2 linked regions of the Chelatococcus sp. HY11 genome follow. The protein of the gene in region 1 interacts with the protein of each later gene in a pairwise test. Links are inferred from orthologs where the notes say so. Each region holds a gene or a part of one and is shown on either strand. Other genes may lie near its edges.

Region 1 (14,463 bases):
ATCAACGAAAATGACACGGTTGCCACCAGCGAGATCCGCTACGGCGACAACGACCGGCTGGCCGCCCGCATCGCAACTTTGGCCGAAGCCGATCTCCTCGTTCTTCTCTCCGATATCGACGGGCTCTACACAGCACCACCGGCGACCGATCCGACGGCGCGGCCGATCCCCGTGGTCGAGGCGATAACGGCGAGCATCGAGGCGATGGCGGGCGGCGCCGCGTCGGAATTCTCGCGCGGCGGTATGCGCACCAAGATCGAGGCTGGGAAAATAGCGACCGCGGCCGGCGCTCATATGGTCATCGCCGATGGCCGGGTGAAGAACCCGTTGCGGGCGATTGCCACGGGGGCGCGTTGCACCTGGTTCCTCACCCCATCCAATCCCGTCACCGCGCGCAAGCGCTGGATCGCCGGCACGCTGGAACCGCGCGGCACGGTGCATGTGGATGCCGGCGCCGCCCGCGCGCTCCGCAGCGGCGCGAGCCTGCTGCCCGCGGGCATGAAGCGGGTGGACGGCGCTTTTCGCCGGGGTGATGCGGTGATTATCCGTGACGAAGCAGGCCGTGAAATCGGTCGTGGCCTCATTGGCTATGATGCCGAGGAGGCGCAGCGCATCGCGGGCAAATCGAGCCGGGCGATCGAGGCCGTTCTCGGCTACGCGGGCCGGGCGACTGTCATCCATCGGGATGATCTGGCGCTCGTCGGCCGCGACGATGCGGATATCGCGATCACCGCGTCCGCGCAGGATCTGCTTGACCAGAGCCCGCAATCCCTTACCTAACAAGGCTCGGGTTCGGACAAGGCCGTGCGGTCACGCGCGGGCGGAGGCATGGCGATGGGCAAGGTGGTGAGCTTCGGCGAGGCGGGCAACGCGGCGCGGCAGGCCGGTTTGCCGCCAGCTGACGGCGCCGCCGATGTGCCGAAACTGATGGCTGACATGGGCCGCCGGGCAAGTGCCGCCGCGCGCGTGCTCGCTCTCGCGCCCGCGGCCACCAAGGCGGCCGCGCTGGAACGGGCGGCGGATGCCATTCTCGCGGCGACCCCTCTCATCCTCGCCGCCAATGCGGAGGATGTCGCCGAGGCGCGTGCCAACGGGCAGGCGGCTTCCTTCGTTGAACGTCTGGAGCTGAACGAGGCGCGTGTCGCCGGCATGGCCGAGGCCGTGCGTCTGGTGGCGGGGTTGCCGGACCCGGTCGGGCGCGTGCTGGCCAGCTTCGAGCGGCCGAACGGCCTCAGGATCGAGCGCGTCGCGACGCCGCTCGGCGTGGTCGGCGTGATCTTCGAGAGCCGCCCCAATGTCACCGCCGATGCGGCGGCGCTTTGCGTGATGGCCGGCAATGCGGTGATCCTGCGCTCCGGCTCGGATGGCCTGCGGTCGGCCACGGCCATCGCGGCGGCTTTCGCCAAGGGTTTGAGCGACGCCGGCCTGCCCGCCGACAGCGCGCAACTCGTGCCCGTGCGCGACCGCGCCGCCGTCGGCCTGATGCTGACCGGCCTTGAGGGCGCGATCGACGTCATCGTGCCACGCGGCGGCAAGAGCCTTGTCGCGCGCGTGCAGGAAGAGGCCCGCGTGCCCGTCTTCGCCCATCTCGAAGGTCTGTGTCATGTCTTCGTGCATGCGGCGGCCGATCTCGGCATGGCGCGCGACATCGTCCTCAACGCCAAGATGCGCCGGACGAGCGTCTGCGGTTCCGCCGAGACGCTGCTCGTCGACAAGGCTTGCGCCGCGACCCATCTTTCTCCGCTGATCGGCGCGCTCGCGGAGGCGGGCTGCGAGATTCGCGGCGATGCGGCGTCACAGGCCGTCGATCCCCGCGTCAAACCGGCCGACGAGGAGGACTGGCGGACCGAATATCTGGACGCCATCATCGCGGTCCGGGTGGTTGACGGGCTCGATGGCGCGCTCGCGCATATCGGCACCTACAGCTCGCATCATACCGATGCGATCGTCACGGCTGATGAAGCGGCGGCCGCGCGATTCCTGCGCGAGGTCGACTCGGCCATCGTACTCCACAACGCCTCGACCCAGTTCGCCGATGGCGGCGAGTTCGGCTTTGGCGCGGAAATTGGGATCGCCACGGGTCGCATGCATGCGCGGGGTCCGGTCGGGGTCGAACAGCTGACCTCGTTCAACTATCGCGTGCACGGCAGCGGTCAGACGCGACCTTGAGTGAGGGGCAGCCGCGCCGGCGGGCGCCTTTTCCCGTCCTGCCGCCGCACGGCACCGGGCTTGCCATCGGGCTGTTCGGCGGATCGTTCAATCCGCCGCATGAGGGGCACCGGCTGGCAAGCCTCGTTGCGATGAAGCGACTCGGGCTGGACCGCGTGTGGTGGATCGTGACGCCCGGCAACCCCTTGAAGGATAACGCGCGGCTGCCGCCGCTGGCGGAGCGGATGGCCGCGGCGAAGGCCGTGGCCGACCATCCACGCATCGACATCACCGGGTTCGAGGCCGCCATCGGCACCCGCTTCACCTATGATACGCTGGCCTATCTCAGGCAGCGCTGCCCCCGCACGCGCTTCGTCTGGATCATGGGCGCGGACAATCTCGGCACTTTCCACCGCTGGCAGAACTGGCGGGGACTTGCCTCCCTGATGCCGATGGCGGTCGTCGATCGTCCAGGCGCGACGATCAAGGCGGCACGGGCGCCGGCGGCTGTTGCCCTGCAACATGTTCGGATGTCCGAGCGACGCGCCCGCGCGCTACCGTCGGCAGCGCCTCCCGCGTGGGTTTTCCTGCATGGACCGAGGTCCGCGCAATCCTCCACCGCCCTGCGCGAACGGGTGGATTTGCCCGCCGCGACCAAGGACTGATACCTTTGCGGCCCATTGTCATTGAAGATAAGGCCAACCGCCGCTATCTTGGTGTTGTGGCAATTGCGCCATGTGAAGCGAGGAACTGGCACTGAATCCTTTGCCCATGCTTGGAGCGAGCAATGGATCGCTCCATCCGGCAGCCGGAGTTACAGCCGAGGCTCCCGGGAGTGGTTATGGCGGTGACGCAACTGCGATTGCTGTCCATTGTCTCGAGGATATGAAAGCCGAGGAAACGGTCGTTATCGATCTTGTCGGCAAGACCTCGATCGCTGATACCATGATCGTTACATCCGGCCGTTCGCACCGTCATGTCGGCGCGATCGCGGAGAAGGTTGTCGAATCGCTCAAGACTGCCGGCTACGGCCCCGTGCGTGTCGAGGGAACGACGACCTGCGATTGGGTCTTGATCGACGCCGGCGATATCATCGTCCATATATTCCGCCCGGAAGTCCGGGGCTTCTACAATCTCGAGAAGATGTGGGGCGCCGATCGGCCGAGCGAACGCGCGCCGGGAGCCCCGGCGGGCGAGGGCGAGGAAGCCTCCGTCAGCAAACGGGCGCACGGCTGAGACCATGCGCTTGACGGTGGTGGCGGTGGGCCGCCTCAAGGCGGGCCCGGAGCGTATCCTCGTCGAGCGCTACCTCGAACGGTCCACGCCGCTGGCGCGGACGCTCGGCTTCGGTGCGGTCGATGTCGTCGAGTTGCCCGAAAGCCGCGCGAAGCGCGCCGGCGAGCGGAAGACGGAAGAGGCGGCGGCCATTGTCGCGCGCTGCGGCAATGGCGTCGTTCTGGCTTTCGACGAGACCGGCGCATCCATGCCCAGTCCCGCCTTCGCGAAGCGTTGCGCGGATTGGCGGGATGCGGGCGTGGACAGCATCAATTTCGTGATTGGCGGGGCTGACGGGCTCGATGAGCGTGTTCGCGCCCATGCAGCCGGCATCATGGCCTTTGGTGCGGCCACGCTTCCTCACCAACTCGTGCGCATTCTCGTCGCCGAGCAAATCTACCGCGCTATGACAATCCTAACGGGTCATCCCTATCATCGGGTATGATCGATTCGCGCAAGCGGGCGGTCGCCTTGGATGCCGCCGGATCGCCAGATTTCATAATGCTTTTAAGAGCTCGCCTTTGCCTTTGATGTCCTGCCTCTCGACGGGCAAACGTTTTGCAGCCCGGCTGGCAATGGCCTCGGTCGCCGCGGGGGCGCCGATTGCCACGCAAGCTTGGGCTCAGACGGGTGCGCCGGCGACGCCTTATGCGCCGCTTGAACAGGCGCAGCGCGCCCAGGAGGACAAGCTCCAGCGCGAGGAAGAGCTCAAGGCGATCGAGAACGAGATGCGCGCCCGTGCTGAAGCCAGGGCCAAGCTCGATGAGGAGATCGCGTCGCTGCAGGCGGATCGCTCACGGCTGAACGCAGCGCTGATCGAGACGAATCAGCGCGCGACGGCCGCGGAGACACGGGTCAGCCAGATCGAGCAGCGTCTATCCGTGCTGAATGCGAGCGAGCAGGCGATTCGCCGCTCCCTCGCTGGCCGCCGTGACGTGATCGTCGAGGTGCTGGCCGCCTTGCAGCGGATGGGACGGCGGCCACCGCCGGCGGTGCTGGTCCATCCCGACGACATGCTCGAGGCTGTGCGCAGCTCGATCCTGCTCGGCGCCGTGGTGCCTGAATTGAAGGCAGAAACGGAGGCTCTGGCTTCCGATCTCGCCGAACTCGTGCGTCTGCGCGAGACGATCGCCCATGATCGCGAAGCTTTGAAGACCGATCTCGCGACGCTTGCCGGGGAGCGGGCGCGGCTTTCTGGGCTCGTCACAGCACGCCAGCAGCAGCTTGGCGATGTGGAAAAAACGGCGGGCAACGAGGCATCGCGCGTTGCCGTGCTGTCGTCCCAGGCCCAGAACCTCAAAGATTTGATCGATCGCATGGAGAGCGAAATCGCCTCCGCCCAACGCGCGGCAGAGGCGGCGCGACGCGCGGCGGCGGCTCAGACAGGTCAGGAAAACCTTGCCGGCACGGCATTTCGTGACCCCGCGCGCCTCTCGCCCAAGATCGCCTTCGCGGAGGCACGGGGCCTGCTGCCGCTGCCCGTCAGCGGCTCAAGATTGCGTGATTTTGGCGCATCTGACGGCTTCGGCGGTACGACCAAGGGCATATCCCTGGCGACGCGCCCGGCGGCGACCGTTGCCTCGCCAGCGGATGGCTGGGTGGCTTTCGCGGGGCCGTTCCGTTCCTTCGGACAACTCTTGATCATCAACGCCGGTGGCGGGTACTATATATTGCTAGCCGGAATGGAACGGATCAACGTGGCACTCGGGCAGTTCGTGCTGGCGGGAGAGCCGGTGGCTGTCATGGGTGAAACGGCGTCGCCGCTTTCAACGGCTTTTGTAGGCGGATCGAACGGTCCCGTTCTCTATGTGGAGTTCCGCAAGGACGGTGGATCGATCGATCCGAGCCCGTGGTGGGCGAAATCGCAAGGCGAAAAGGTACGCGGATGATGCGTAAAGTTACTCTCGTGATGGTTGGCGCACTGATCGGCGCGAGTGCCGCCGTAGTCGCCACGCAGTCGCCTCTTCTGACGAGCACGAGTGCGATTGCCGCGTCCGCTGAGACCTATCGTCAGTTGACGTTGTTCGGCGACGTATTCGAAAAGATCCGGTCGGACTATGTGGAAAAGCCGGATGAGAGCAAGGTGGTGGAAGCCGCGATCAGCGGCATGCTGTCCTCGCTCGATCCGCATTCGAGCTACATGGACGCCAAGAGCTACCGCGACATGCAGGTGCAGACCCGCGGTGAGTTCGGTGGCCTTGGCATCGAGGTGACGATGGAAGATGGTCTCATCAAGGTGGTGAGCCCCATCGACGACACGCCTGCGGCGCGCGCCGGCATCCTGGCGAACGACGTCATCACGACGATCGATGGCGAGCAGGTTCAGGGGCTCACCCTGAACCAGGCCGTGGACAAGATGCGCGGCCCGGTCAAGACCGACGTGAAGCTCAAGGTCATCCGCTCCGGCCAGAAGGACCCGCTGGACGTGACCCTGACGCGCGACGTGATCCGCATCAAGGCGGTGCGCTTCCGCGAGGAGGACGACGTCGGCTATCTCCGCGTCTCCCAGTTCAACGAGCAGACCTTCGAGAACCTGAAGGACGGCATCGAGAAAATCGCGGCTGCCATCCCGCAGGACAAGCTCAAGGGTTATGTGATCGACCTGCGTAACAATCCGGGCGGCCTCCTCGATCAGGCGATCCTGGTGTCCGATGCCTTCCTTGATCGCGGCGAGATCGTCTCGACGCGAGGACGCAACGCGGACGAGACGCAGCGCTTCAATGCGAAGCTCGGCGATCTGGCGAAGGGCAAGCCCGTCGTGGTGCTTGTCAACGGCGGCTCCGCCTCCGCCTCGGAGATCGTGGCCGGTGCGCTCCAGGACCACAAGCGCGCGACGGTGCTCGGCACCCGTTCCTTCGGCAAGGGTTCCGTGCAGACGATCATTCCGCTCGGTTCGAACGGCGCGCTGCGCCTGACGACCGCCCGCTACTACACGCCATCCGGACGTTCCATTCAGGCACGTGGCATCGATCCCGACATCGAGGTCGTGCCGAATGTGCCGGATGAGCTGAAGGGCCGGGACGAAAACAAGGGTGAAGCCGGTCTTCGCGGCCATCTGAAGAACAGCGACGACGAGCGCGGCGCTTCTTCGGCCTATGTCCCGACGGATCCCTCCAAGGACGACCAGTTGATCGCCGCCTTCGACCTCCTGCGCGGCAAGGCCAATCCGGCCCTGCAGTCGAAGAAGGCCGATGCGTCGGGGGCCCAAAAGGACAATGCGGCTCCTGCCAAGAACTGACCGCAGGGGCACCTTGGGCGAGAGTGGTTCAAGCTAAGGCTCGGCAGGCTGGGCCTGAACCGACTGGCCGATACGGGAATTGATCCCTTGGCTGCCGCCCTGTAAGACTGCGTCAGTTACTGTTCAGTACGGCCCCCGCGCAACCGCGCGGGGGCCGTGTGCGTTTTCGCAACGGCCGGCACGATCTCCTTCCTGTCGGCGAGCGTCCGAGGGAGAGCTTCATGGCGGACAAGAATGCCAAAGCAGGGGCCGGTCTGAGCCCCACCGAGAAGGCCGCCTTGCCCTATCGCCCCTGTGTCGGGGTGATGCTGCTGAATGCCCGCGGTGAGGTCTTTGTCGGGCGGCGCGCGTCCGGGAATGATCCGGAAGGCGTTGCCGCCACTTTCGCGTGGCAGATGCCGCAGGGCGGGATCGATGACGGCGAGGACCCGCTGACGGCGGCCTATCGTGAACTCTACGAGGAGACGAATGTTCGTTCGTCGCGCCTTCTGGCTGAAGCGTCGGAGTGGTTCGATTATGACCTGCCGTCGGAGCTGATCGGCAAGGCTTGGAAGGGGCGTTATCGCGGCCAGACGCAGAAGTGGTTCGCGCTCGCCTTTACAGGCGATGAGAGCGAGATCGATATTCGCACGCCCGGCGGCGGTGCCCACAAGCCCGAATTCGAAGATTGGCGTTGGGAGCCGATGGCACATTTGCCGCAGCTCGTCGTGCCCTTCAAGCGGCCGGTCTACGAGCAGGTGGTCGCGGCATTCCGGCATCTTGCCGGGTAGTCGGACGACGAACACCTACATTGCCTGGGCAACACGTCCCACCCGTCATCGAACCGTCAATAACAATGCGCTATGGTTGTATTTTTGTTTCTTATATCAACTATAAAGCGTGATTTCTGATTCGATATTGATTCAACGCGGCGAGGTAGTATCGAAGCTGACATGGCAGTTTTGTCACGAGGGGAACGCGATAGCGACATCGCGGACAAGAACACGATGAAGCATAGGAACGAAGCGGAGCTGGCGGCGGGGAACGACTGCATAGAGCGCCTCTATGAAGCGGTCCTCGCGATCAAGCGTCATGGACAGGGCGCCCCACGCACGGTCAAGCTTGCCCAGGAGGGCGTCGCCAAAATGGCGAAGAAGCTGGTCGAGGAGGCGGCGGAAGTGGGGCTGGACGCCGTCCAGGGCGACCGTATCCAAGTCATCCGCGAGAGCGCGGATCTGCTTTATCATCTCACCGTCCTCTGGGCGGAAACCGGCATCGTCCCGGACGAGGTCTGGCAGGAAATGGAGCGTCGCGAAAAGCTCTACGGCATCGCTGAAAAATTGCTCAAGTCTGGCAACCGCGCCTGATCGCGGCGGGAGCCAACTTCGTCGGCCGCCGGCTCCGTCGTTCATCGCCGGCTTCCTCGTCGGCCCGAAGGCATCACGTGGCGGCCGCGGGGCTGAGCCGTATCGTTCTTTTCAGGCTGTCAGTGTAACGCCTGGCCTCGATATCCCATGCCATGGCCTCGGGGCTGCGCGCGCAGATGCCTGCGAGAAACCACAACAGGGCTGCGGTCTTGATGGTTGCGAAGGACACGCTGATGCACAGCAGCAGGATGATGTAGAAGGCGACGAACAGCATGAAGCGTCGTGGCTGGCCTTCCGGCACGCGAACGAACACGAAGAGCGCCCAAACACCGGCAAAGCCCAGAACGCCGAGCTGCGAGAGAGCGTAGGCATAGCCTGAGTCGTTGAAATCGGTGCTTGTGTAGACAAGCCCCATGGCTTCGCCGAGGCCAAGCGTGTTGATGAGCTGCCCGGCGAGCAGGAAACGGCCGAAGATCGTGTTGTCCCAGGCAATGTTGCCCTTCACCGAGGCATAGGTGATGAGGGCGATGATGGCGAGGAAGGGCGCGACGAAAACCATGCCGGGGCGCACTAGGGGCGCGACGAGGTAGAGCCCCAGCGTGATCCCGCACAGGTACATGCCGAAGCGTGCGTCGCCGAGCACGAGGATCGTCATGATGGCGAGCGTCTTGGAAATGAAGGCCTGAGGCCGCCGGATGTCGCGGCTCAGCACCCAGGCGAAGGCGACGGCCCCGAAATTGCCAACGGAAACCGGCTCGAGGAACACCGAGGACACCCGGTGCTCCCCGAGAAAAGGCAGGAGCGTCCGTCCCTCGAAACGTGTGCCGGAGACGAAAAGGCCGGCCTCACCCGTTGTCGCTGCGGCATCGACCGAACCGCGCGACACGTAGTAGCCGATGACGTCGAAATATTTGAGGAAGGTGTCGAGGAACATCCATTCGAACAAGGCGGCGCCGAGCACGATCAGGATCGACCACGTCACCGCGCGGTCGCCCAGCGCAAGGTTGCCTCGCTTGAGGCCGAGGATGAAGAAGACGACCGGTATCATCAGGTCGCGCAGGATCTTCGGGTCGATGACGCCGCGAAACAGCATCAGCGCCCCGACATAGGAGAAAATCCCGAGAAGCACGAAATAGAGCGCGGGGGAGCGGTCGGCGATCAGCAGAAAGGTGCAGCCGACCAGCATGACTTCGACCAGCATGACCATGCTGGCGCTCACGCCCATGACGTTCGTGTTCACGAAGCACAGGGCAAAATTGAAGGCGAGCGCCGCCAGCAGAATGGGGAGCACGAGGGACTGGCGAAAGTCGCTCTGCGCTGGAGCCATGGCCAAGGTCTGATAACTGTTTGGTGTCTGTGCAACGCTCATAGCGTGAAGCCGTCGCAGGGGCCAGCTGAATCGACATATGAGACAGCCGGCGCCCCCGCTGGGGCGCGCCATGGCAAGGGTTATGCCTCAACGAACACCATGCCGACCGCGCGTGGGCGCAGGGCGCGGATGGAAGCCAGCGTCTCGTTCAAGGCGCGCTGACGGGTGGCGCCCTGGTCAACCAGAACGAGCACCATATCCGCCGAGGCGATGAAGCGCTGCACGGTGAGGTCGTCCTGCGGCCGGGCGGCATCGATCAAGGTGAGGCTCGGGGCATCAGTGCCGGCGGCGCTGATGTCGTCGAGCATCGTGCGCTGCGAACGGGCCATCTGGCCGGTGGCCGTGGCGCCCATGGGTAGGATACGCAGGCTGGCGCCGGCCGGGAGCGGGGTGATGACGTTCTCGCCGTTCGCCACCTCGGTGGCCAGGACGCGCTGGGAGAGCTGGCGACCCCGGGAGTCGCCGTCCACGAGCAAGGTACGCTCGCCGTCCTGAGTGAAGGTGACGGCCAGGTCGACCACGATCTTGGCCCGCAGGTCGTTGGCATCGGGAGAGACGATCACGACGGTGCGCGCGTCGGAGGGGGGCAGCATGCTTTCCAGCGAGAAGGCGAGCTGGCCGAGCAGGAAAGGCTTCGTCACGGTGAGCCGCTCGATCGTCTTCAGGGTGCTGCGCCCACCGCGGGCGGGGGCCGGGAAGTTGAACTGGCTGCCGGACGCGCGGCGCCATGCGCCGGGGACGCTTGCGAGAACCGGCAGGCCGCTGGCGGCAGCCGCCTGGTTGGCGTCACGCAGGCGGTCGTCAACCTGGTCGAGGCCCCAGGCGAGGGTCGTGCCGAGCCCCGCGCCGAGCAGCAAGCCGGCGGCGATGATCAGGATCGGCGAAGCGCCGCTGCGTTCCCGCGGGAGGACCGCGTCGCTGATGATCCGCGTGTTGCTGGTGTCGACTCCCTGCTGCTCGCCGAGCTCCTTGCTGCGCTGCAGATAGGAGGCATAGACCGTGCGTGACGAATCCGCCTCACGCTCCAGCTCGCGAAGCTGCACGCTCGTCTCGTTGGTGGACAGCACGTTGTCCTTGAGCGCGGCGGAGCGCTTCTCGAGGTCGGCGACAGTCGCCTTGGCGCGATCGAGGTTGGCGGAGGTGGCTGTCGCCACACGGCCGATCTCGGCGCGCATCAGTTGGCGGATCTGCTCGGCCTGGGCGGCGATCGCCTTCATCTGCGGATGCTGCGGCAGGAGCGACTGGCCGATCTCGGCCTGCTGGCGCATGAGGGCCGCATACTGCTCCTTGAGAGCGGTGATGCTGCTGGCCTGCAGGGTCTCCGGGAGGACGAGCGCGTCGATGGCGCGGTTGCTCTGGATGGACTTGATCTGGTCGACGCGCGACTGCAGTTCCGCCACCTGAGCCCGGGCCGCCAGCAATTGCGCGTTGAGGCCGCGCAAATCCTGCTCGTCAGCCCGGCCGCCATCGATCCCGATGATGCGGTGATCCTTCTTGTAGGCCTCGACCTTGCCTTCCGCGACGGTGACGCGCTCGCGGAGTTCCGAGAGGCGGGCGGCAAGCGCCGTGTTGGCCCGGCCAACGGCGTCAGCGCGGGCGCGCTGCTCCTCGCCGATATAGACTTCGGCGACAGCGTTGGCGACGTGCTGGGATGTCTGCGGATCTTCCGTCACGACGCCGATGTCGATGACGAAGGAGCGATCGCCACGGCGCACGGTCAGGCTCTTCTGCAACGCCTTGAGGGCCTTGGAGAAGCGATCCTCGCGCTCACCCGAGCCGAAGATCGACATGACCTGGCTGCGCAGGCCGGCGGGGCGCGCGCCGAACAGCGGATCGTTCTCGAGGCCGGCCCGATCGATCACCTTTTCCAGCACGCTGCGGGATTCGATGACCTGACGCTGGCTTTCCATGGCGATCAGGTCGTTGTCGCCCGTCGTCGCCCGGTTCGCGATGTCATTGTCGAGAATGCGCAGGCCGCGCGTGTCAATCAGCACCTGCGTCGTCGCGGTGTATTTCGACGGCGTCACGGCGACATAGCTAATGGCGAGAGCGGTGGTGGCGGCGGCGATGGCACCGATGAGCGGCAACCTGCGGCGCAGGCCCTGCAGCGTCGCCCATGGGTCGAAACGGGTCGTGGCTTCGCCGATGAAGGGCTCGCTGACCGCGTTCATCGCGCGCAGGTTGCCCAGGGGTTCGAAGCGTGAACTCATAACAGCCATGGTTGCCTCTCAGGCTCCGCAGGAGCTTCCGTCTGATCTTTCCTGACCCGATGCTTGAATTTCGTCTCATTTTGAGACATTCGCGCGGGGTCTGGAACACCGACAGCTTCTATTCAGCAAGCGGCAGGCCATGGCCGGGCAACCAGCGCCCTGGAGAGGCGCGGCTATAAAAATTGCTGATTTAACAACGCGTTAAAAAGACGTAGTGCGTTCCGCGCCTTTCCATCTGTTGGGCGGCTCTCCTGTCCCGGTCCTGGATTCCCCGGAAGGTCTCATCGCTTTGGCACAGACCGGCAGGATGTCGGAAGCGTCAGGCCGATCGCCTGTGCCAGTTCAGGCGCGGGGCAGCTGTTGCCCGGCGCCCCTTCCAGCCCGAAGGGCGGGCTGTTCAGGAGCCACAGGGTCCAGCCCCAGCCGTTGTCGGCAAGGGCTGTCGAAACGTCATGAAGCCAGCGTGCCCGCGAGGCATCGTCGCTGGTGACGGATCCCGCCGGCCGCATCGCGCCGAATTCCGTGAATACGATCTGTGCTGGATCGACATCGTTGCGGTCTTGCCACGCCTTCAGGGAGGCGAAGGCCTCGTCGATCGCGGCCCGCCCCGGCGCGGAGGTGAAATACCAGCGGATCGCCTCCTCCGCAGCATGGCGCTGCTTGTCGCGTTCCGCCGGTGGCCAGCGGGACGACGCGGCGAAGGCGGCGTTCGTCCGGGCGAGGGTGTCCTCGAGACGTCCACGCGAAGCGGGATAGGGCACGCCACGCACCTCCGCCAGAAAGGGGAGTGTCCAGGTCGAGCCCTGATGGGTGAAGACGAACGGGTCGTAGAAATGCGCGCTGACCAGATTGCGCCGATCCTTGAAAAGGCCCCCATCGAGCATGACGAGCCCCTTGATCGTCGACCAGCAGCCCCCTGTCAGCAGGAGCGGCAGACTGATGCCGCCTTTGCGCAAATCCGCGACCAGGGCCTGTTGGTGCGCCGTCCAGTCGGTTCCGGTGTGGGCGCGGCATGCCTGCTGCGGTTCGTTGAGCAGTTCAAGCACCACGGGCGGCTGGGGCGGAAGCGCGTCGAGCCGGCGGGCGACACGGGTGGCGAGCGCCAGATAGCGCTGGAACTGCCGGCCGTTGACGCCATCGAGAAAGGCTTCCGGCAATGCCCCGTTGAGGCCGGGCGCCATCAGGGTGGCAATCACCCCGAGGCCCGCCGCCTGATAGCTGCGGACGCTCTGGAGGATGTCGCCGAGCAGTCGGTCGCGGCTGGTACGGTCGGCTGCCAGAAGCGGGCCGAAATCCACCGGAAGCCTGACGTGGTCGAAGCCCAGGGCGCGGAGACGAGCGGGTTCGGCCGGGTCCGGCACCGCATAGGGCGAGGCCGTGTAGCCGGCGCGCGCGCCCTGCGTGGTCGTGGCGGGGAAAGCGAACCAGGTGACATTGGTGCCGCGCCGGAAGGAAGGCGTTGCCGGGTCCGGGCGCGTTGGGGCGCCGGCCAGCGCCTGCGACGCGACAAGCAGCAGGCTGCCCATGCACGCGATGCGACAGAGCCACGCCGCCCAGCCTCCGTCCCGGAGGGCCATGGTCAATGCGCGACTTGCAGAAGGTCGAGGTAGGAATCGACCATGCGCTCGCGCGCATATTTCGCGGTCACGGCGCGGGCGGCTTCCCGTCGCACCGCCGGCGGCGGCGGGTTGCGGAGCATCTGCGCGAGGGCATCCTTCCAGCGCTTGACGTCATGGGGATTGGCGAAGCGGATGGGAGCGATTTCGCCGGTGGCGAGCACCTCGCGCAGCACGTCGAGATCGGCGACCACAGACGGCAGCCCGACCATCGCGGCCTCCACAGCGGCGAGCCCGAAGGTCTCCCAGACGGAGGGAAAGGCGAAGACGTCGGCTGCCGCGAACAGGTCAGGCACATCGCCCGGCGTGACATTGCCGAGCAGGATCAATCGCTCCTGAACGCCGAACTCGCGGGCCAGCGCCTCGATATGCGCGCGCTTCGGGCCGTCCCCGGCGATGACCAGCGATGCCGCCGGCAGCGCGGGCAGGGCCTTGATGAGGACGTCCTGGTTTTTCTGATCGACGAGGCGTCCGACATTGAGGATCAGCTTGCCGGTTGCGGGCAGATTGAACCGCTGGCGCGCCTCCGCCATCGTCAGGGTGGGGTGCGGCGCATCGAGGCCGTGCTCGATCAGCCGGAGATCGCGACGATAGGGGATCGGGTAATGAGCGAACTCGTTCTGGGTGAAAACGGAATTGGCGATATTCGCGGTATAGCCGCCGGTGGTGCCGACGAAACGGTCCAGCCAGCGCACGAAGGGCGCTGTTTCCCCGGGGATGGCTGTCTGATGGACGATACGGTTTTTATAGCCTCCCAGCCGGCCCGCCGTGCCGACGAGGATCGACGCTGTGGCCTGATAAGCGATGAGCGCGTCGCAGCCACCGGCCATGATGCGGCGTGCCATGGCGATCGCCGCTACGATCTTGTCCTTCGCGGGCATGAACGGACGCGGGAACATGATCGCGGTTTCGACTTCCACCCCGTGCTGGACGAGCCCCTGCTCGATCATGTGGGCCAGGGTCTGGATGCCGCCGATTTCGTCCGTGTGGAGGATTTGCAGGACTTTCATCACATTCCCTGACCGTCGATGGCTTGTAAGGGCGCGCGAGACATTGGATAGGATGCGGAATGGGCCGCCCGGTCCGGTCGTATCACCCAACGAAGCAAGGTCACATGCTGCTTTTCCTTGCCGCGCGCGTTCTGTCGGCGGTCGGCAATCTTGTCGCCCTTGCCATCTTCTCGCGGATGGCGGGCCCTGTGACCTATGGTGAGTATCTTCTGATCTTCGCCTGGACGAGCATCGTCTACGGCTTCTCCACG
Region 2 (14,452 bases), 2.3 Mb from region 1 along the record:
ATTGGCCTGCGCGGGGGAAGACTGACGCTGTGCTTCCTGCACCTTGGGTAAGATACCCAGCAAATTCTCGACATGATGGCCCACTTCATGGGCAAGCACATAGGCATAGGCGAAGTCGCCGCTCACATTGAAGCGTGCCCGCATCTCGCGGAAGAAATCGAGATCGATATAAACCGAGCGGTCAAGCGGGCAGTAGAACGGCCCCGTCGCCGATTGCGCCGTGCCGCAACCGGACCGCGTGATCCCGGAAAACAGCACCATGCGCGGCGCCTGATAATTGACGCCAACCTGCTGCGGCAGGACAACCTTCCAGACATCTTCGGTATTGCCCAGAATGGCCGAGGCAAATTGCCCCTCCCTGTCCTGCGGCTGGCCAGAACGACCCGTCTGTTGCGGCGCGGGTTCCGAATACCCGCCCCCACCACCTGACAGCATCTCCGCCCCGGTGATCAGAAGGCGCGGATCGATACCCAAGGCCCAGCCGAGCAGACCGAGCACGACGATGGTTCCGATGCCCAACCGGCCGCCACGCCCCCCCGTCGGGATCCGAAATCCACCACCACCCCCACCACGACGATCCTCCACATTGTCGGACCGCCGAAAATCATCCCAACGCATTGCTCTTGCCCTTCCAAGGCCAGCACGAAGTAGCCGATCTTAGCATAGGTCGGCACGAAGACCGCCCCTCGCCATCGCACGGTCAAGACGATCGCATAAGGGAAAAGTTCCCGGAAAACACCCTCACGCCACCGATAAATATGGAGGCCACTGAAGCAGACCGCGATGAAGCGGCTCGCCAGGACATCCAGCGAAAGGAACGAGCGTCGGGAAAATGAGAGGAGCATCACTGGTCAAATACAGATGCGGAAAGGCGCGAACCACCGCATGCGTCACTGTTCCGCTTCCCGAGCCCTGCGTCAGAAGCAACGTCGGAGATGTGGTAACAGGAAGGGTTCATCCTCCGGTATCAAGAGCCGCGATCCCTTGAGTACTAATCCAGCTCAGACGTCTAAACGCATGTTCTTCGCGAAGATGGCTTACTGATTCGCGAGATGCCTATTGGCTAAATTCCTCCCGGGCGCGGCGACGCGGGTGAGACCATGAATGCGGGACGAATATCCACCGAAATTGTGGACAAGCATGCAACCGTCCGGGGCCCATGAAAGCCAACGATAATAAGTAATATTTATTGGAATATCGCAAACACAACCCGGTACCCAAACCTGTGACGAACATCAGACCTTCCTTCGTCCACACAACATGCGGGCAAAGCAGACGGCCATACAGATCGCCATGACATCGACAGCTCGAATGGCGCTTTTCTCCGCAATCCAGCCAACTCCCAATATCCGGCAATGAAACGCGTGCAGCCCACCCGCATTCAGCATGCCATTCCACCCGGACAACACAACGAACCGACAGCAGTGTTGCATTACCGACTTCCGAGACAGGCGCTTTTCACGGCCACGCATCCGAATGTCGAGACGGCAAACATCGAAAGCCCAGAGATCGCCGAAGCCTCAAGAATTCCCTTATGAAACAATGGGATAAAGAATAATCATAGCAATGCGCGAGAGAGAGGGCACGGCTCCATGCAGCCCGTGAGAGCGCGTAGCATAAAGGCAGGCGTCCCGATACCCTGACGATCTTTCACCAAAACAAACGCGAAGCAGAGCAAAAAGGCCAACAAAAATTCACCAATCGCGACAAAATCGCTCTATACATATACGTCAAGAGTATACAAGATCACATTGATCGAATATATAAATCACCAGAACTGGTCACGTGAGTGGATTGCCTTTTTCGCGATGCAATTTCTGAAACAGGCACCCCAAAAAGCAGTTGCAGGCGGAGCCATAAGCGCAACCTTCGAAAACAGCATGAATGCCAAGAAAAAGGGGAAGATGGCCCATGATGAGCACTTACAGTTCAGTGCATCGCATATTTTTATCATGCCTTCGACCACTTTTCGCCACATCCATAGTTGATTAGTTTGAAATAATCGAATAAGCGATCAAAATTGAAAGTGATTACTCGTACGCGAGAGGTTCCCATGACAACATCTTCTGAAACTGCGGATCGTGTCGCATCTGTCGAACTCGCCGCAGAAATCGTCGCGGCCTATGTCGCCAACAATAGTGTAGCTGTTGGCGAACTTCCTGGCCTTATCGCCAATATCCATACCGCACTGCAGCGCCTCGGCGCACCGACGGAAGAGCCCGCTTCCAAGCCGCAGCCAGCTGTTCCCATCAAGAAGTCCGTTACAGCAGATTTCATTGTCTGCCTTGAGGACGGCAAGAAGTTTAAATCCCTCAAGCGCCACCTGCGTACGCGTTATGACATGACGCCTGAGGAGTATCGCCAGAAGTGGGGCCTGCCCGCTGACTATCCGATGGTTGCTCCCAACTATGCCGCGGCACGTTCGGAGCTCGCAAAGACCATGGGTCTCGGCCAGCAGCGCCGCAAGTCCCCGGAACCCGCTCCGGCGGCCAAGTCATCAGGGCGCAAAGCCAAAGCTGCGGCGGCCGAGCCCGCCGCGGAAGTCAAGGCAGCCGCCCCGGCAAAGCGCAAGGCTGCTCCGCGTAAGAAGGCCGCCGCTAAGGCGTAACACCACGGTATTCATTCCGCCTATCGGAATTCATGAGGTCCGGCAGCATAATTATAGCGTCCGGATCAAGAAGTGGTGGACTGGTTCCCTTCAAAAGCCTGTCCCGGTGATCCGGGACAGGCTTTTTTGTTGCTACGGAGACCAGCACAGGCTGACCGGCAACTGTCACCCACTGTTCCTCATAAGAAGGAAGGATCTGCGGGCGCACCGCAGCTCAACACTGTGATTTCGTCAACACGCATTGATCTCCTGATTACTGGCAACGCTACAATCGATCCGCACCTCTCTACGTTGGGATCGTATGATTATTCAGCTTTCCAGCACCAGCGCCGATGGCGATAGCGCGGTTGTCCGTCCAAGATCGATCCACGACCGTCGGACCTCCCTTTCGAAGATGCGTTATTCACCGTACATTTCTTCCGGGCTCGGAAGATGGAGAAGACGGACCATTCGTCATGCATATTCAAGTTGAGGACCTTCGTATCAACGCCCATCTCGAAGGACCGGAAGCAGCGCCAGTTGTTACGCTCAGTCACTCCCTTGCCGCTCATCTTGACATGTGGCGGCCACAAATGGCTGCGCTCAGCGAGCATTTCCGCGTACTACGCTATGACGTACGTGGGCATGGTGGATCATCCATGCCGTCCCAGATACCTGATATCGCCACACTCGCTGAGGACATACGCAACCTGTTGGACACCCTCGGCATCACACATACCCATTTCGTCGGCCTGTCGATGGGCGGCATGATCGGTCAGCAACTAGCCATTGCCTATCCCGAATATATCGAAAGCCTCGTGCTGGCCGATACGCTCAGCTCCTATGGTGATGAACACCGCCCAATGTGGCAGGGCCGTATCGATGCTGCGAGCGGTGTGGATGGCCTGGAGCCCCTTGTCGAACCCACCATACGGCGATGGTTCACGGAGCCTTTTAGGCGCGCCAATCCTGTGGTGATGGATTGGGTGCGCGGCATGATTCGCGCCACGCAACCGCAAGGTTTCATAGGCTGCTGCCACGCGTTGATGGCGCTCGATCTGACGGATCACCTTCCCTTGATCACAGCTCCCACACTTGTTCTGGTCGGCCGCCAGGATCCCACAACACCGGTGGCCGGCGCGGAAGTCATCGCGAAAGCGATACCGGATGCGCGTCTGGCGATTATCGAGAACGCCGCCCATATCGCCAATGTCGAACAACCCGAGGTGTTTACGCACCATCTTCTCGATTTCCTGCTGGACCGCATCAGACGCGACAACAAGTGATCGCCAATCTCTTCTTGCCGAAGCAGCCGGCTTAGCGCGCGGTGGATGCGCACGTGTCCGAGAATTGCAGGCCAGGAGTGAATCCTGGCTCTGGATCAGAGCGCCAATTGTGCCAGCATATGTGCCGCTGGCGCATACGGCTCCTGTTCACGCATGCATCCAGCGCAACGATCCGTGCCGGAAAAACAAAATTCCGCAACGTGGTATCCGAATTATCCGTCCAGAACATCGCCGGCCATATGCTGGGAAATATTTGAGTATCCAGCGGAACAAATGTTAGATGACCGACAAACCGCAGAATTCGCGGGCTGCGACGTCGGTCAACCTCACCGGGTCTCCATGAAGCGAACAAGCCTCTTTATTGCCGTACCAGCGTACGATCGTCGTATCTACACCGATACATCGGTAGCCATCATGGACACGGTCATGCAGTTGCGGGACCGAAAGGCGGCCGCAAGTGTCTTTTTCATGCGTGGATGCGCTATCGTCCATCATGCGCGCAACATGATCGTCAGCGAATTCCTGGCGAATAAGGACGCGACACACCTTCTTTTCGTCGATTCGGACATGAAGTTCGAGGCGAGGACTATCCTGAACATGCTGCGCTGCGAGGTTCCTTTCGTTGCAGCGCCCTATGTCGCGAAGAGCTATCGTAACCTGCCTACACGTACCGTGCAGCCACGCGATCTCAATGCCTTTCACGAAGCCGCGGTGAACTGGAACGTGGTGTTCGAGGACGCGGGTGTGATGACCGGCGCGATACCGCCAAAAGATGTGCGCAACAACTTCGCGCGCGTCAAACGCATCGGCACCGGGCTGATGCTCTTGCGGCGCGATGTGCTCGAAACGATGGTCCGCAAGTATCAACACACCGAATACCACGCAGGCGACAGCGATGAATTCCCCTACGCCGTGAACCGGTTTTACGATCTGTTCTCCACGCGGATCGACGAGACGGGATTATTCATTGGTGAAGATTTCGCCTTCTGTGATCGCTGGATCAACGAATGCGGCGGAGAGATCTGGTGCGACCTTACCGCGAAAGTCTCCCATATGGGCCATCATGAGTATACAGGCACTCTCGGAGACTATCTCGCGATCCACCGTGGCATACGCAAACGCGCTGAAACGCCGGCCTGAACACCTCGGGCTGGCAAAAGGCCAGAGTTAGATAACTCCACAACCATTCAACGGAGGTACTTTTCAATCCATAATGGTGCGGACGACGGGACTCGAACCCGTACTCCTATACAGGAGGCAGATTTTAAGTCTGCTGCGTCTACCGATTTCGCCACGTCCGCCGAGCTGTTGCTCACCTACGAAGGGTTATCCGGCGCAGGTCCATAGAGCAAGGGCGTGACTGATCCTGACAAGCCTCACGCACAACTATCCAGTGCCGCCGCAAGGCGTTCCCATTCGGGCTCCGGTCCTGGAAGGCCGAAGCGGAGATGTCGTGGCTCTTCAGGAAAACACCGCACGATGATGCCGCGTTCCCCGAGCCTCCGATACCACCGCTCGGCCGCATCATCCGCCACGAAGCGGAACAGCGGTGTGCCACCAATCACTGCGAGCCCTGCCCTCGCGAGCCAATCGTCAAGGCGCCCACAGGCGGCCGCGAGTTCCAGCCTCATGGCTGCTTGCCAGTCCGCGTCGGCAAGCGCGGCCTGCCCAATCGCGATGGCGGCGCCGGAAACGGGCCACGCGCCAAGCTGATCGCGCAGCCGCGCCGCGAGTGCCGCGTCAGCCGTCAGCGCGAAGCCAAGCCGCACGCCGGCGAGCCCGAAGAACTTGCCGAAGGACCGCAGGATCAATGCACGCGGATGTTCAGCCAGCCGGTCGGCGAAGCTGATATCCGGCATCACATCGGCGAAGGCTTCGTCGATAACGAGCAGCCCCTGCGGGCCGAGCCGCGCTTCCGCCTCGGCAAGCGTCGCGGCCGACAGGCTGCGCCCGTCGGGATTGTTCGGGTTGGTCACGACGACCACCGCGGCGTCGCGACATTGCGCGAGTGACGAGACCACCGTGACGCTGTGGCCGGCCGCGGTCCAGGCCGGCGCATGTCCGCCATAGGTCGGCCCCACCACAGCCACACGCCCCGGCGGCAGGAGCCACGGAATGCGCTGGATCAGCGCCTGGCTTCCCGGACCCGTGACCACCTGCGTGCCGGCAGCCGCCCGATAGGCTGAGGCCGCTGTCTTCTCCAGCGCATCGAGCGCGTCGGCGTCCGGCAGCCGGGCCCAGACGGCGGGGGCAAGCCTCGGGATGGGATAGGATACGGGATTGATGCCCGTCGAAAGATCGACCCAGGGCAGACAGGCCTGGGGAAAAGTCCGGCTTGCGAGGCCGAGATCGCCGCCGTGGAACACGGGCGATATTCCTGCGTATCCAGTCATGTTATCGCCTTATTCCACCATGGACCTTCAAACGACCCTTATCATCGCCGCCGTCGCACTCGCCCTGGAGGCGTTCATCGGCTATCCGCAGCGCCTCTACCATGCCATCGGCCACCCCGTGACATGGATGGGAAGGCTGATCGCATGGCTCGACAGGCACCTCAACAGGGAAAAACACGCGCCCGCAACGCGGCGGCGCTGGGGCATCGTCGCCCTCGTCGTGCTGCTTCTGGTTGTTGGCGGGATAGCCTGGTTCATTGAGGCCATTGTCTACCACCTGCCGATGGTCCTGGTTCTGCCGGGTCTCATCGTCCTCGCGATCATCGCCTCGACCGGGCTCGCCCAGCACAGTCTTTACACCCATGTCCGCGCGGTCGCCGATGGCCTTGACAAGGGCGGGCTGCAGGCCGGCCGGGAGGCTGTGTCGAAAATCGTCGGGCGCGATCCCGAGAGCCTCGATGAACAGGGCGTCGCGCGCGCCGCGATCGAAAGCCTCGCCGAAAACTACGCGGATGGCGTCGTGGCGCCTGGCATGTGGCTTGTCATCGCCGGCCTGCCGGGCATGGCCCTCTACAAGGCGATCAATACGGCGGACAGCATGATCGGTCATCGCACGCCCCGTCACGATGCCTTCGGCTGGGCATCGGCGCGTCTCGATGACCTCGTCAACCTGCCGGCATCGCGGCTCGCCGGCTGTCTGCTGATTGGCGCGACCTGGATAACGCCCCATGTCGCGCGCCAGGGCATCTTCCAGGCGATGAAACGCGATGCACCCCGCCACCGTTCGCCGAATGCCGGCTGGCCGGAGGCCGCGATGGCGGCCGCGCTCGGCCTCAGGCTCGCGGGCCCGCGCAGCTACCATGGCCACGTGGTCCAGGATCACTGGATGGGCGACGGCCGCGCGGAGGCCGGGCCAACGGACATCCGGCGCGCGCTGACGCTCTATCGCAACGCCTGCGTCCTGCAATGGCTCTTGATCGTCGCGCTGTTCGTCCTCTTCTTCTGAGAGGGCTCAGCCCGCAGCACCGCCGCGGATCGGCGGCTGGAAGGTGAGCCCCATGTCCCACGGCAGATAAATCCAGGTGTCCTGCGAGACCTCGGTGATGAAGGTGTCGACAGCCGGGCGACCCTGCGGTTTGGCATAAACCGCCGCGAAATGCGCCTGCGGCAGGATCTCCCGGACCATGCGCGCGGTCTTGCCGGTGTCCACCAGGTCGTCGATGACGAGGACACCTTTGCCGGAGCCGCCGCCGAGCGCCTTGATGGCGGGCGCGACGTCCTTGAGGATCCTCAACTCGCCCTGGTTCTTGTAGTCGTGGTAGCTCGCCGCGCAGATCGTCTCGATCAGGCGGATCTCCAGCTCGCGCGCCACAACGGCTGCGGGAACAAGGCCCCCCCTTGTGATGCAGACCATGGCCTCGAAAGGCCCGAACGCGTGGAGGCGCCACGCCAGAGCGCGCGCGTCCCTGTGGAACTGGTCCCATGACACGGGGAAGGCTTTTTCTGGATATCCTGCCATTACACTATCTTTCAGTTCACTGCCCGTTTTTGACGAAACGGCCTTGGCTAGGCGGCTCCGCGAAGACCGAAGGTATTCCGCCCCATTCCATGAACCCGTAGCGCATCATGGGACCACGACGCATCAGGGGCGCGCGACATCAAGAGTCGCCAGCATATCGCGCACAGCCTCCGCGGCAACGGCAAGCCGCGCTGCGTCGCGCGAGCGCACAACGAGATTGGTCTTGAAGCCCGCTTCGTCGTTGAAGGGATAGCTGCCGATGATCACATCGGGATAGCGTTCCGCGATCGCGCGCAGGGGCCCGGCGACATCACCCTCCTTGCACTCAGCGCGGATGGTCTCGGACAGCATCACGCGGCCGGTGGCGAGTTTCGGAGCCACCTCGTCGAGCATGGCCTGCATGATGGCGGGCACGCCGGCCATCACGATGACATTGCCGATCCAGAATCCCGGGGCCTTGGACACAGGGTTTGCGACAAGCTCGGCGCCGTCGGGAATCCGCGCCATGCGGCGGCGCGCCTCGTTGAGGTCCTCAGGTTTCATGCGCTCCAGCAGACAGGCGATCGCGCGCGGATCTTCATGGATCGCTACGCCGAAAGCCTTGGCGACGCTGTCAGCGGTGATATCGTCATGCGTCGGACCGATGCCGCCGGTGGTGAACACATAAGTGTAGCGGCCCCGCAGCGCATTGAGCGCCTCGATGATCGACGCTTCGTTGTCGGCAACGACACGAACCTCGGTGAGATCGATTCCGATAGCCGTGAGGTACTCGGCGATATAGCCGATATTCTTATCCTTCGTGCGGCCCGAGAGAATCTCGTCACCGATGACGAGAAGAGCCGCCGTCACCACGCTCGTCTCAACCGCAGTCGCCTCGCTCATTCTCACTCTCCTTGGCGCACCGAGGGCATCCCGATGACCCCGCTGTTGCGTTGATCTACTCTCTGGATCCGCCTCTCTCAAGAGCGCAACCTTTAGCGTGGCAGCGAATGGGCAACTGAGCGGCCTTGAGAACGGGAACGGACGCTGATAACCCACCTGTCCTTGGTTGTCCCGCGAGGCCTTGATGCGATTTCCATCACCCTTGGTCGAAGGCCGTCTGATCACGCGGTACAAGCGCTTCCTGTCCGACATCCAATTGACTGATGGCAGCACCGTCACGGCCCATTGCGCCAATCCGGGAGCGATGCTCGGCCTCGTAACGCCAGGCAACCGGGTCTGGCTGTCGCTTTCCTCCAATCCCGCCCGCAAGCTTGCCTATTCCTGGGAGATGGTGGAGGCCGATTTCGGTGCCGGTGGGCAACTCGTCGGCATCAACACGTCGTTGCCGAACAGCCTCGCCACCGAGGCCATCACCGCTGGCGTCATTCCACCGCTCGCAGGCTATGCGCGTCTGCGCCGCGAGGTGAAATACGGCCGTGCGAGCCGCATTGATATCCTTCTGGAAGATGACGACCGACCAGCCTGCTACGTGGAGGTCAAGAACGTCCATATGATGCGCCAGTCCGGCTTCGCCGAATTCCCGGATTGTGTCACCGCGCGCGGGACGAAGCATCTGCACGAACTCGGCGACATGGCGGAGGACGGATACCGCGCCGTCATGCTGTTCGTCATCCAGATGCAGGCCGACCGCTTCGCCCTCGCCAGTGATATCGACCCGACCTACGCGGCGGCGTTTGATCGCGCCAGAGCGCGTGGTGTCGAGGCCTACGCCGTCACCTGCCAGTTGAGCACGGAGATGATCGTGGCGGATCAACTTGTCCCGATCGTCGGTTGACGCGCTCCTTATAAGCCTCACAAGCGGCGGTTACCTAAAATCATAATCTTTGTTGTTATTGACACAGGCATCAGGCACCTTGCGCCAAGTTTATGCGGCGCCTGGCGCCAGTCCCAGGCCTCACCACGAATTTCTGAGGGTTGATATGCCTTTCCCATTGACTGCCCTGGCCATCGGCGCGCACCTCCTTCTGGTCGCCGAAGGTCCCGTGCCAACGCTCGATACCGCGCCCAGCTGCCGTGCAGCCGCGGAATTCGGCGCTCAGTCCAAGACGACCTTCGATCAATGCATGAATGATGAAAAAAGCGCTCTCGCGGCGATCGAAAAAGAATGGAAGACTTTCTCAACCGGAAGTGTTGACAGCTGCCTCTCGGAAACACGCTCCGACGGCACTCCGAGCTATGTCGAGCTGCAGGAATGCCTGGAACTCGCGCGTGATTCCAAGAAATACCAGAACCAGCCCCAGCCGAAGATCTGACGCGAGGATCTGACGCCTTGGCTTGCGCACGATGACTGAGGAGCGGCGCCTTGAGGGAAGCCGCCCCACTCACAGCATCTATCGTTCAAAAATCAGATTGAGGCGCGTGCGCATCACGAAGCGATAGCCTTTTGAAGTCAGGCGCTTCGGCAAATCCGTCTGCCAGCGCCCCTCCCCGTCCTCGATGATCAGAAGCTTGGGGAACAGCGAAGGCGGCGCCTGATCGAGAAATGGCTCCATGATCAGATCCTCGGCGCCCTCCACGTCGAGCTTCGCCGCGTCCAGATGCTCGAAGCCCTCCTCGCGCAGGAGTTCGAGCAGGGTTTTCGCCGGGACGCGAATGGCGGTGGTGTTTTCCGAACCGACGATCTTGACGCTCGATTCACCCCGGTTCTCGTAGTCGAGAAACAGGGTCAACTCGCCGGACTTGTCCGCCAGCGCGCAGGCAATCGCCTTGATGGTGCCGAAGGGATTGAAGCGGATGTTCGCCACAAGCCGTTCAAAGATGTCGGGCTGCGGCTCGATAGCGAGGATGCGGGCACGCGGGCCGGCCTGGGCCGCGGCGAAAAGGCTGTAGGCGCCGACATTCGCGCCGATATCGATAAAGGTGCAATCGCCCTTGAGGCGGCTCGCGAGGATTTCGCGCTCCTTCACGTCAAAGTACTGCGGCGTGAAGAGGATGCGCTTTTCGCAAATATTGTTGTACGGGAACAGACGCATGCGCACGCCGAGCGTCTCGACGTCCACCGGCCGTCCATCCATGCTGCGCAGCGCGATATTGCGCAGCGCGAGGGCGGTGCGCTTCGGCAGCCAGACGTCAGGCATCGCGCGCGTCATCGCGATGATGGACCGCAACGGATTGGTTGGTGCGAAGGTTCCAAAAGGCTCGCTATCATAGGAGCCGGAGTTCACGAGCGTCATGGCGGGATACTTACACCGGCCGCGATCGATACGCCAGCGGGCGTATGTACCGTCCGCCCCTTGCGGTGATCTCGGCATGGGCTAGAGTTGGAGCCGGGGGATCATAGGATACGCCACCGGCTGCCGGGCAGCAGGCCATCACCCTCGCGGCAATGGGTATTTCGTGCTGGAAACGGCTCTCGTTGAACTGGCCTTCTCGGAACTGGTCTTCCTTGATTTGGATTTCTTGATTTGGATTTCTTGAGGCAAGCGTGATGATCGAGTTCAGCGATGCGCTTGTGCGGCGCCGCGGCAATGGTATCAAGATCTACGGTCGCGAGGCTTTCGAAGGCATGCATCGGGTCGGCCGCATCGCCGCCGAATGCCTCGATGGCCTTGCGGCGCACGTCTATCCCGGGACCACGACCGACGCGATCGACAAGCTGGTCTTCGATTTCGGCATGGCGCATGATGCCCTGCCCGCCCAGCTCATGTATCGCGGTTATCGACATTCCTGCTGTACCTCGCTGAACCATGTGGTCTGTCACGGGCAGCCGAACGATAAGCCTTTACGCGAAGGTGACATCATCAACATCGATGTCACCTTCATCAAGGACGGCTGGCACGGCGACTCCAGCCGCATGTACACCGTCGGCGAGGTGCCGCGCCGCGCACTGCGGCTCATCGAAATCACCTATGAATCCTTGATGCGCGGCATCGGCGTGGTCCGTCCCGGGGCGACCACGGGCGATATCGGCGCGGCCATCCAGGAATTCGCCGAAGCGGAGCACTGTTCTGTCGTGCGCGACTTCTGCGGCCACGGCGTCGGCCTCGAATTTCATGAGCAGCCAAGCATCCTGCATTTCGGCCGCCCCGGTGAGGGTGTGCCCCTCGAGCCTGGCATGATCTTCACCATCGAGCCGATGATCAATCTCGGCCGCCCACAGGTGAAGGTGCTGTCGGACGGCTGGACGGCCGTTACCCGCGACCGCTCCTTGTCCGCACAATTCGAGCATACCGTCGGCGTCACCGAGACGGGGGTCGAGATTTTCACGCTTTCGCCGGCCGGCCTGCATTGTCCTCCCTATGCTGATGCCGCGTGAGGCCGAAAGCGATGGATCGGTCCGACTTGGATGAAAGCCCCGGTCAAGCCGAAAAGGCATCCGTGCTGAAATCCACGGAGGATACCGCGCCGCACTACGCCAATCATCGAGAGCGGTTGAGGAAGCGCTTTCGTGAAGCCGGGGATATGGGGCTGGCGGACTATGAACTGCTGGAACTCGTGCTGTTCCGCTCGATCCCGCGCCGGGACGTCAAGCCAATAGCCAAGCAGCTGCTCAGGCGGTTCGGCAGCTTCGCGGAGGTCCTCGCCGCCCCTCCCCCAAGGCTGGTCGAGGTGAGCGGCGTGGGCGATAGCGTCGTGACTGATCTCAAGATCATCGAGGCCGCCGCACGCCGGCTCACCAAAGGCCAGATCGCCCAGCGTCCGGTCCTAGCGTCGTGGAGCGCGGTGCTCGACTACTGCCGCACAGCAATGGCCTTCGCCGATAAGGAGCATTTTCGCATCCTGTTCCTCGACAAACGCAATTCCCTGATCGCTGACGAGTTACAGCAATCGGGGACGGTCGATCACACACCCGTTTACCCGCGCGAGGTCGTGAAACGCGCCATCGAACTCGCAGCGAGCGCCGTCATTCTGGTCCATAACCATCCCTCGGGAGACCCCACGCCGTCGACGGCAGATATCCGGATGACCCAGGATATCATTACGATTGCCAAATCTTTGGGCATCGAGGTGCACGATCACATCATTGTTGGCCGAAACGGCCACGCCAGCCTGCGGGGAATGGCTCTAATATGAGGCCGTTAACCATGAAAATGGATTGACCGCGCTCTTTCGTTGATAAGAATTCGCAATCGGTTCGCGGAAGCAACGACTCGTCAATCCAATCTGTGAAATATGCATTGTGCTTTGTTAGTCGCGGGCTAGCCTGTCATTTCGATTGCGAGGACCATCGCCGCTTTGTTGTTCTCCGGCTTCCGCATCGCCCGGCCTGCGGCCTTGATCGGTCGTCTTTTGGGGCCAATCGCGCTGATCGTCGTTGCGGTTATAGCGGGGATGCTGCTTGCGCTCGTCTATATGAGCGACAGTATCGATGAATGGTCGGTCGCCGAACATCGCCACCGGCTCGCTGAGGTCTTGTCGGCCCATAAGAAAAAAGTTGAGCAGCGGCTCGATACGATACTGGCTACCACCGATCTCAATTCAGCCGACCTGTCGCGCGCTGCGTCCGTGCCTTCCGTTCAACAGGACGATATAACGGGACAATCCGGTGTATTCGAGGCGCTGGTTATTGCGGACGGCTCGCGTTCAATTCGTCCTGTTGCCGCGGCTAGCTCGGCACCGCCCTCTGAACGCCCTGGCGGACGTGAAAGCCTCGAGGCGCTGGTCCAGTTCTTTTTCGCCAATCCTCCGAGCCCCGGACAGGCAGTCGAGCACTTCGTCTATCACGACGGCGCGGTCTATCTCCTCGTCGCCAAGGACGCGCGCGGCCCGGCCTTCGCCATGGCCGAAAGGGCCGGCCAAACGGTCATCATTATCTATCGCTACACGATCGGAGATATAGAGGCGATCGGACGAGCGGCGGGCACCGCACCGGTCACGCTGGTTCGTGAGCCCGCGCCGGGGCATGAGGTGCTGCCGATCAAAGCGTCGCTGGGCGGCTCCATGTCGCTCGCCTGGAAACCATCCTTACCAAGCGAGGCCGTCTGGCCAAGGCTCGCGGTCATCATGGCGCTGGCCAGCGTCATCGCGCTCCTCGCGCTCGCCGTTGTCTGGCTCGTTGCCCGGCGCATCGCCTATAACGAGATCCGGATGCAGGATCAGTCACGACGCCTCGCTGGCCAGGACACGTTGTCGGGCTTGCCCAATCGTCTGTCCTTCAGCATGCGGCTCGAACAGGAGCTGGCGCGCGGCCAGCGCTCCGAGGAGGGCCTCGCCGTTCTCTTCCTCGACGTCGACCGCTTCAAGGATGTCAACGACATCTATGGTCATATGGTCGGTGACAACGTCATTCGTGTCGTCGCGCAGCGGCTCCAGAACCTCCTGCGCGGCGCTGACACGCTAGCCAGGCTCGGCGGTGATGAATTCGCCATCATCCAGACCGGTGTTAGCGCGCACCATGACGCGGAGGCGCTCTGCCGCCGCATCCTTGAGGCTGTCAAGAAGCCGATCGAGTTGGGCGACACCACCGTTTCAGTCGGCATGTCGATCGGTATCGTGCTCAGTCCGCAGAACGGCTCCGATCGTGAGACCCTGCTGAGGCTGGCCGGCACAGCGCTCTATCAGGCCAAGAACAGCGGTCGTAACCGTTTCAGCTTCGTCGAGCGCGAGATGGATGAAGCCCTGCGCCTTCGCAAGGTCGTCGAGGATGACCTGCGCAAGGCGATCGAGAACGACGAGCTCGTTCTGCACTACCAGCCCCAGGTTGAAATCGACAATTACGTCGTCG

What was found.
Region 2: the proteins of KIO74_RS12780 (region 1) and sfsA interact in binary tests that used the Escherichia coli proteins (3 or more experiments, as listed by UniProt). The link is inferred for Chelatococcus sp. HY11 from one-to-one orthologs.

What each region holds. Positions count from the first base shown.
Region 1 is NZ_JAHBRX010000001.1:2,780,497-2,794,959, reverse strand. The notes cover bases 217-3,048. They hold KIO74_RS12780 (glutamate-5-semialdehyde dehydrogenase), read left to right. Parts: upstream 217-927; coding sequence 928-2,169; downstream 2,170-3,048. Other genes in these bases: rsfS (ribosome silencing factor), read left to right, coding at 2,920-3,048; KIO74_RS12775 (nicotinate-nucleotide adenylyltransferase), read left to right, coding at 2,166-2,813; proB (glutamate 5-kinase), read left to right, coding at 217-780. Also shown: more of proB, read left to right, coding at 1-216; more of rsfS, read left to right, coding at 3,049-3,384; 23S rRNA (pseudouridine(1915)-N(3))-methyltransferase RlmH, read left to right, coding at 3,389-3,868; KIO74_RS12760 (murein hydrolase activator EnvC family protein), read left to right, coding at 3,954-5,312; KIO74_RS12755 (S41 family peptidase), read left to right, coding at 5,312-6,661; KIO74_RS12750 (RNA pyrophosphohydrolase), read left to right, coding at 6,883-7,431; KIO74_RS12740 (surface polysaccharide polymerase), read right to left, coding at 8,081-9,334; KIO74_RS12735 (GumC family protein), read right to left, coding at 9,457-11,595; KIO74_RS12730 (glycoside hydrolase family 5 protein), read right to left, coding at 11,868-13,112; KIO74_RS12725 (glycosyltransferase family 4 protein), read right to left, coding at 13,166-14,212; KIO74_RS12720 (lipopolysaccharide biosynthesis protein), read left to right, coding at 14,317-14,463. UniProt on the Escherichia coli protein: Catalyzes the NADPH-dependent reduction of L-glutamate 5-phosphate into L-glutamate 5-semialdehyde and phosphate. The product spontaneously undergoes cyclization to form 1-pyrroline-5-carboxylate.
Region 2 is NZ_JAHBRX010000001.1:479,547-493,998, reverse strand. The notes cover bases 7,886-10,706. They hold sfsA (DNA/RNA nuclease SfsA), read left to right. Parts: upstream 7,886-8,851; coding sequence 8,852-9,562; downstream 9,563-10,706. Other genes in these bases: KIO74_RS02345 (FkbM family methyltransferase), read right to left, coding at 10,119-10,706; KIO74_RS02350 (hypothetical protein), read left to right, coding at 9,708-10,040; KIO74_RS02360 (competence/damage-inducible protein A), read right to left, coding at 7,909-8,667. In the rest of the region: ypfJ (KPN_02809 family neutral zinc metallopeptidase), read right to left, coding at 1-618; KIO74_RS02395 (Ros/MucR family transcriptional regulator), read left to right, coding at 2,054-2,608; pcaD (3-oxoadipate enol-lactonase), read left to right, coding at 2,941-3,873; KIO74_RS02385 (hypothetical protein), read left to right, coding at 4,027-5,013; threonine-phosphate decarboxylase CobD, read right to left, coding at 5,250-6,266; adenosylcobinamide-phosphate synthase CbiB, read left to right, coding at 6,286-7,272; gpt (xanthine phosphoribosyltransferase), read right to left, coding at 7,279-7,785; more of KIO74_RS02345, read right to left, coding at 10,707-10,961; map (type I methionyl aminopeptidase), read left to right, coding at 11,216-12,043; RadC family protein, read left to right, coding at 12,055-12,801; KIO74_RS02330 (putative bifunctional diguanylate cyclase/phosphodiesterase), read left to right, coding at 12,964-14,452. UniProt on the Escherichia coli protein: Binds to DNA non-specifically. Could be a regulatory factor involved in maltose metabolism.